DNA from 2 places in the Brevibacillus sp. SAFN-007a genome. Region 1 is predicted to be linked to the other one. Evidence: riboswitches for the same ligand, from Rfam matches in the RefSeq annotation. Region 1 holds a riboswitch; the other holds the start of a gene.
The links. Region 1 has a riboswitch for cyclic di-GMP ahead of ACTHO6_RS19925 (GNAT family N-acetyltransferase). Riboswitches for the same ligand answer to the same signal wherever they lie in the genome.

Region 2: linked by a shared signal. The riboswitch ahead of ggt (gamma-glutamyltransferase) and the one ahead of ACTHO6_RS19925 (GNAT family N-acetyltransferase) in region 1 are both predicted to bind cyclic di-GMP.

Annotation. Positions count from the first base shown of each region.
Region 1 covers NZ_JBQCKK010000029.1:27,144-30,848, forward strand. The annotation lists gene ACTHO6_RS19915 (amino acid ABC transporter substrate-binding protein) at 1-565, opposite strand, end outside; gene ACTHO6_RS19920 (hypothetical protein) at 789-971, opposite strand; cyclic di-GMP riboswitch class I at 1,263-1,346, shown strand; gene ACTHO6_RS19925 (GNAT family N-acetyltransferase) at 1,506-2,057, shown strand; gene ACTHO6_RS19930 (methyl-accepting chemotaxis protein) at 2,059-3,522, shown strand; gene ACTHO6_RS19935 (sensor domain-containing diguanylate cyclase) at 3,688-3,705, shown strand, end outside.
Region 2 covers NZ_JBQCKK010000002.1:182,995-186,699, forward strand. The annotation lists gene ACTHO6_RS04265 (methyl-accepting chemotaxis protein) at 1-378, opposite strand, end outside; gene ggt (gamma-glutamyltransferase) at 491-2,209, opposite strand; cyclic di-GMP riboswitch class I at 2,390-2,478, opposite strand; gene ACTHO6_RS04275 (SET domain-containing protein) at 2,701-3,318, shown strand; gene ACTHO6_RS04280 (glutamine--tRNA ligase/YqeY domain fusion protein) at 3,403-3,705, shown strand, end outside.

The sequences.
Region 1 (3,705 bases):
GGTCAATCACCACGGCATCGACGCGACCGATTTTCAAATCGGAGAGTGCCAGTACGTTGTCCGGGTACTCGGTGATCGACTTGACCTGCTGCTTCAAATCGCTTGCGTTCAGCGCATCCGCGGCCGAGGACAGCTTTTGCAGCCCGACCACCTTGCCCGACAAATCCGCGAGCTTCGTCATCTCCGAGTTGGCCAGGGTCACCACGACCTGCGCATTTTTCAGATACGGCTTCGTGAACAGCACTTTTTCTTTTCGCTCATCCGTGATCGTGTATCCGTTCCAGATCAGATCGATCCGACCGCTGTTCAATTCAGATTCCTTGGAACCCCAGTCGATTGGCTGGAATTCAACCTGCTTGCCCATCTTTTCACCGGCAGCGCGGGCGTAGTCGATATCGAAGCCGACCAGCTCGTTGTTCTCATCGCGAAAGCCCATGGGCGCAAACTTGTCGTCGATTCCGATAATCAGTTTATTGGCGTCAGCGCCTGTTTTCTCACTGGAACAACCGACTACCAATGAAAAGACGGCTCCGAAAAGCAAGGACAGAAAAGCAAATTTTTTCATCATGAGTCTCCCCCTTGTTCAGCTTGTTTCTCTTTATTTTACTCTGATAAAGTGGTAATACGTTAACAAGGTATCATGATAGCACATCCTGCGAAAAGAGTCGAGACTTTAGCAAAGAAAAGCGAACAGGAAAAGCATTCCGGGATGGGCAAACCGCTTATTTACTCCCATCCATGCCAAAAAGCCCTCTGTCTATCGAGGGCTTTTTGGGCAGGCCAGCCTCTTACGCCAGATCCCGCACTTTAATGTAAGAAACGTTTCTGACATTAATGACGATGTCATCGTATTGCAGCCACCCGTCCTTTTGGTTGGCGACCATCTGGATAATTTCTTCCGGTTCAGTTGTCTCGATCTGCACCAGCGAGCCTCCGGAAAAGTGGAATTCAATCGCTTTGGCCTGATTCATGTTCGCATCCCTCCTGTTCTTTCTAGTTATCGGACGGATGGGAAAATTTTGTTACGCCTCCCCGCAAACTAGTCCGAGTCCCCCCTGGCGATTCGCAAAAAGTCCCGGCGCAGCCTGACTCTGTTCCTATCTTCTCTCTCGTTTTTCGCTCGTATTTCTCTGCCGAAACTACCAATTCTGTACGGCCTGTTTTCGAACAATGGGTCACTTTACCCTACCAAAACTTGACAAGACCGCATCTCTTGGATTATATTTTGCATAATTCGACACTTCTATACATTTTTCGCAAACGACTGACAAAGGCAAAGTCATCGAAAGGTGGCGACGCAAAACCACGGGTCTAAAGTCTTTGACCATGACAGCCGGGTTGCCATACATCATGAACATGGTAGCAAAGATGATGGTACCTTTGGGCTGTTTCCGTATGTGGAATGGCCTTTTTTATGTTCACCTGCAAGAAAGGAGGCGCCCTTTTATCGATCAACAGTAGCCTTGTACATGAGAAAACAAAGAGAGAGAAAAATGGAGTGGAGTATGATGTACAAACTGGTTGATTCAGCAGAGTCTTTGGCACTTTTTCATCAAATCAAGGAAAGCGTCTGGGCCTCTATGGGCTTTGAAATGGAATACGCGAAAAGCGGCTCCGATCTCTACCTTTTGCTGTCCGAGGAGGACGAACCAGGCGGGACATTCGAATTCACACCGCATGAAAAATCTTCTGCTTATCTGCAAAACTTGTTTCAGGACGTTTTGACGCGGGATATGAAGGTCGTCGAAGTGGACAGTTTCGCTGTGTTGCCCAAGTTCCGCGGAAAGCTGGGACGTTGGGGAGTAGCTCTCATGATCGATTATGCCGAAAAACATGGATATACGCATGCAGTCGGTTTGGCAGATCCGGCTTTTTTTCAGTTGATTAACCGGAAATACAACGTCAGAGCAACGCAAGTGAAGGACATGGTCTTCTACAAAGGGGCGAATGCCATCCCGACCGTCTTCCACCTGCAAGAAGCCTATTTGAACAAGGACAAGCCCGAATTTGCCTGGTATCAAACGCTTTGCAAACAAATAAAAGTCGAGGTTAGCTGACATGGAACTTTTACAAAGAAGAAATAACTGGGTCGTCATTGTATTTGCGAGCATTATTACCATCGTCCAGATCGTGAATCTCATCATGGGGGTTCCGTTCTCCTTCGTTCTGACCGTGCTGGGTATTTTGTACGGCGTGCTGGCACCGTTTGCCTACCTTTCCAACCGGCCCGCCTTGCGGGACAAGATGGCCCCGTTCATGAAGTTTTTCAACTTTGCCGTCATTGGCATTTTCATGTTCGTCATCGTGGGACTGGACCCTTGGCTGGTCAATATTATGACGATCATGTTCTTCGTCGCGGTCATGGGGATTTATCAGGACAGACTGATTAACATCTTGACCATCCTTGCGGCCCTCGGGATCGTCACCTACTATTTCCTGACCAACGGCGAAGCGATTTTCTACACGTCCGATCCGGTACACCTGATGTACTACCTGCTGGCCTTCTGCTTCGTGTCTGCTACGAGCATGATGCACGCCGTTTTCAACAACAAGCTGCAACAGGAAAGCGAAGAGCAAAAACAGCAAGCAATCGCATCCAAAGAGTCGCTGCAACGCATTTTGGACCAGATCAACGAATCGCTCAGCTCTGTCCAGGAGTATCAGGAAAATCTGAACAAGGTCACGGATGGCGTGAATGTGCGCGCCGTTGAGACCGTTGCCGCCCTCCAGGAGATCATGCGCTCTTTCTCCATCCAGACAGACAACACCAATGAGCTGCGCCGCGAGATGGGCACAACCAGCCTCCAGGTAGAGGATATCACCCGCTCTGTGACAGAAATGCACGATTACGTGGAATCTACGAAGGAAGCGACCAATGAGAGCAGCAAACGCATCAACAACATCGGCAGCGACTTCGAACGCTTCATCAAGGACATCCAGGGCACGAACAAGCTGATTCAAGAACTGAACAAAGAAACGGAATCCATCGAGAAGATCATCCAAACCATTTCGGATATTTCGGCACAAACCAACCTCCTGGCGCTGAATGCGACCATCGAGGCTTCCCGGGCAGGCGAACATGGCCGAGGCTTTGCCGTCGTGGCAGACGAGGTGCGCAAGCTGGCCGAGTCTTCTAAGCTGTCCTCCGAATCGATCTCTACCCTGTTAATGACGATTCGCGAAAAAATGAAGCTCGTCTCCGACATGATCTCCGAGTCCCAGCTTTCGTTCGAGAAAAACAGCGAAGGAATTATGGAAGTGCAGGAAATGTTCACGAATGTGGACAGCTACATGCACAACTTCGCAGAGAAAACGAAAAATCTGCAAGAGTTTATCGTCAACGTCCACAGCATGATTCAGGAAGTCAACGCCAAAGTCGAAATCAACGCAGACATCACCGACAAAAACAAGGAAAGCCTGGAAGAAGTGCTCGTGCTCGTCTCTGAGCAAAAAGAGGAAATCGTCAAAGTATCCGGCGGCTTCGAAAAAATCGAGCAACAAATTCGCGGATTGCATATGTAAGCAAAACCGGACCATGCACCAAAAACTGCCCCCTCAGTACAGGGGGCAGTTTTTTTTTGCATAGCATGTCCCGCTCGTATGGCTTATAATACACATGGAATTTTACCCGTTCTCTTCTTCTCTTCACCCATGAATCGAACCAACACAAAGAGAGGCCTAAGCCCTATGCCTGTTTTTCATCGT
Region 2 (3,705 bases), on a different contig from region 1:
TTCGCCAAGGTCGATTCCGACGCTCTTCGGAAACGTATCGGCGGATACTTTTCCGTCGCTACCGATAAACGTATTGCCGTCGTACAGTTTCATTTCGGCGGTAAATGTGCGGATAAACTCGTTCTTCGCTGCCGCGTCAGGCGATTGAATATCCGAGGTGCGGGCCAACACCTGAATCTCGGTCATGCGTCGATCCAAATATTGATCCATCGCCATCGCTGTACTGGAGGTCAGGTCGACATACGATGCTTTTTGCTTGTCGATCAGGATGGAAGAAAAGCTGTTCGTAATAAACAGCGACACGACAGCCAGGGGAATGACGGCAACGGTGAGGAACCAAAGAATCATTTTGTTCCTCAGCTTTCTGAATAAAAACATGGGTTTTTCCACTCCTCATTCGTGCTTGGCAATCTCTTTTTTCCTAGACGTTGTCTGTGCAGGAGAAATGCACAGACAGACTGCCGAGAGGATTCGGCAGTCTGACGAGCCATTAATATCCCATTGCCGCGCCTTCCCCGCGAGGGTCAGCGCCGCCAAATTTCACATTCGTTTGCGGGTCAATCAAAATCGCGCCGGATTGCCCCATCGTATCGGTGTAGGCAGCTTCCAGCTTTTCGACCGGATGGCCGCGTTTCACCAGTTCGTCGAGAACGTTCTGCGGAATGCGGCTTTCGACTTTCAGGTTGTTGGAGTCAGAGCCCCAGTTGCGGCCATGCAGCCATCTTGGCGCTTCGATCGCATCCTGGACGCTGAAGCCGAAGTCGACGATGCGGGTGACGAGCGCAGCCTGTGTCTGCGGCTGGCCTTCGCCTCCTTGTGTTCCGTAGAGCAGGTACGGCTTGTCTCCCTTAAAGAGCATGGCCGGGTTGATCGTGTGGAAGGTGCGCTTGCCCGGCTCCAGGTGATTGATATGATTCGGATCCAGGGAGAAGTAGCTTCCGCGGTTTTGCAAAAGAACGCCGGTGTCTTTCACGACGATGCCGGAGCCCCAGTCAAAATAGTGGCTCTGGATGATCGACACGGCATTTCCATCCTTGTCTACGACGCCAAACCACGTTGTGTCGCCTTTGGGATCGAGCGGCTCGACTGCTTTTGCCGCCTGTTTCATATCAATGCGCGCCGCCAGTTCCTTTCCGTGCTGCTTGGACAACAGCTCGTCCACAGGAATATCGGCAAATGCCGGGTCAGTCAGCCATTTGTCGCGGTCGGCAAAAGCTTGTTTGGTGGCTTCGACGATCGTGTGGTAGTAATCCGGCGTGCCTTCGCCCATGCTCTTGAGGTCGAAGTTGTTCAGCACGTTCAAAATCGAGAGCGAGGCCATGCCTTGGGAGTTTGGCGGCACATTGTACGCTTTGTAGCCGCGATAGTCCACCGTAATCGGATCGGCCCAGGTGGAGGTGTGCTGCTCAAAGTCTTTCAGCGTGAGCAATCCGCCGTTCTTTTGCAGGTCTGCTACGATTTTTTGCGCGACTTCGCCTTTGTAAAATCCGTCGGCGCCTTTTTGGGCAATGATTCGCAACGTTTTGGCAAGGTTCTGCTGCTTGAGAATTTCGCCTGGCGCATACGGCTCGCCATTTGGCTTCAGAAATGTTTGGCGGAAGCCCTCAAAGCGCTGGAGATTTTTCAGCTCGTTGTCTGTAGGGTCCGTTGCGTATTTGGTCCAGTACACCTGGTTGGGCGTGACGGGATAGCCGTTTTCCGCGTATCCGATGGCTGGCTCCAGCAGCTTGTGCCAAGGCAGGTTGCTGTTGCCCATGCTTTTGTGGGCGTAGTTGTAAGCTTCCCACCAGCCGGAAACCACTCCGGGAACGGTGTTGGCTGACTCGTAGCCGCGGGAAGGAATTTTGGTGTAGCCTTTGCTTTTGTAGTATTCGATGGTTGCTTTTTCGCCTGCTCGTCCGCTGCCGTTCAACGCTTTCAGCTCTTTTGTTTTGGCGTTGTAAATGAGCCAGAAGTTATCCCCGCCAATGGTCGTGTAGTGCGGATAGACGACGGCGAGAGTAGAAGCCGCGGTAATGGCGGCGTCTACTGCGTTTCCGCCGTCTTTCAGTGTTTTCAGGGCTGCAGCTGTAGCCAGATAGTGAGGGGTTGTGACCATGGCGTTTGGCGACATTGATGTGGGACGGTTGGCAGCCTGGGCCGGAGCGAATGCTGTCAGGCCGACGGCGGCAGTCAGAGCGAAGGTAGAAAGTTTTTTCCAGAATGACATCTCATGAGGCCTCCTAATGGGTGTGTAAAAGGATGTTAACAATCCGCCAGCTTCTTGCAGCCTCACCTCCTTACTCGCGACAAAACTTCCTCATTCATACAAAAATGGACAAAATTAGACATTTTGCGCACAAAAAAAGACCAATGATATAGGATCATTGGTCTTGTCCTACACCAATATTTCGGTAGCTGGCTGGCGTGTCCGCTCGTGCGGAGGTAGCCCCTGTAGCTTTGCGTCGCCGGATTTCCCCGGGTTTGCCGTTTCGATATCAATGAAAATATAATGCCATTGTTACAGGAAAAATTTCCTAAGGTCTGTTTGTCCATACTATAGACTATTTGTCGATGGGGGTAAATAGAAAAAATATTTTTATCCAGAAAAAATGAGCGATCAGGTAAACATGCGTTTTTCACCGACATTCACACACCTCTGTTGGCCGAACTGCTTATGATGGTAAAAAGGCACATTTGCCAAGGAGTGAAACAACGACCATGATGCATCCCGACACAGAGCTTCGCTATATCAACGATGAGATCGGGTACGGTGTGTTTGCGACAAAGCTCATTCCCAAAGGCACGATCGTCTGGGTCCAGGATGACCTCGATCAGGTATTAGACCCGGCCTTTGTGGAAAAACTGGACCCATTGAGAAAACAGGATGTGCAAAAATATTCGTTCAAGAATCAATTCGGCAAATACATCCTCTGCTGGGATAAGGCGCGGTATGTCAATCATAGCTTCCATGCGACCTGCGTAGCGACGATGTACGATTTGGAGCTGGCAGCACGGGACATTTTACCCGGCGAGGAGCTGACCGATGATTACGGGACGCTGAACCTGGATGAACCGTTCGATTGTTTGCCGGAGCCCGGTACGAGTCGCTCAAGGGTCATGCCCGACGATCTGCTTCGCTATTATCGTCAATGGGATGAGATTGCCGCCGCCGCCTTCGAGCGTTTCAATCAAGTTGAACAGCCGCTGCTTCATCTCGTACGACCGAAGCATTTGCAAACCATTCGCGGCATTACCGAGCAGCAGCGGTCCCTCGACTCGATCATTTCGCTGTATTGCCAGCCGCAATCGCAATGGTCAAAAGAGCAGGAGTGGTAGACGCAGCGGGCCGGACAACGGCCCGATTTTGTTGAACTCTCGGAGGAGAATCAGTATTATGGAATGTAAAGGTGAAGTGAAAGGTTGATTTCATTGGAAAACAAGGTAGCGTCATCCAATTTTATCCGCAATATCGTGATTGACGACCTGCAATCAGGCAAGGTCAAGGAAGTCATTACCCGCTTTCCGCCGGAGCCGAACGGGTATCTTCATATTGGACATGCAAAAGCCATCTGCCTGAACTTTGAGCTGGCAAGCGAATTCAATGGCAAAGCCCATCTCCGTTTTGACGATACCAATCCGGTGAAAGAAGACAAGGAGTACGTGGAAGCGATCAAAACAGACGTCAAATGGCTGGGCTTTGAGTGGGACGGGCTGTTTTTTGCA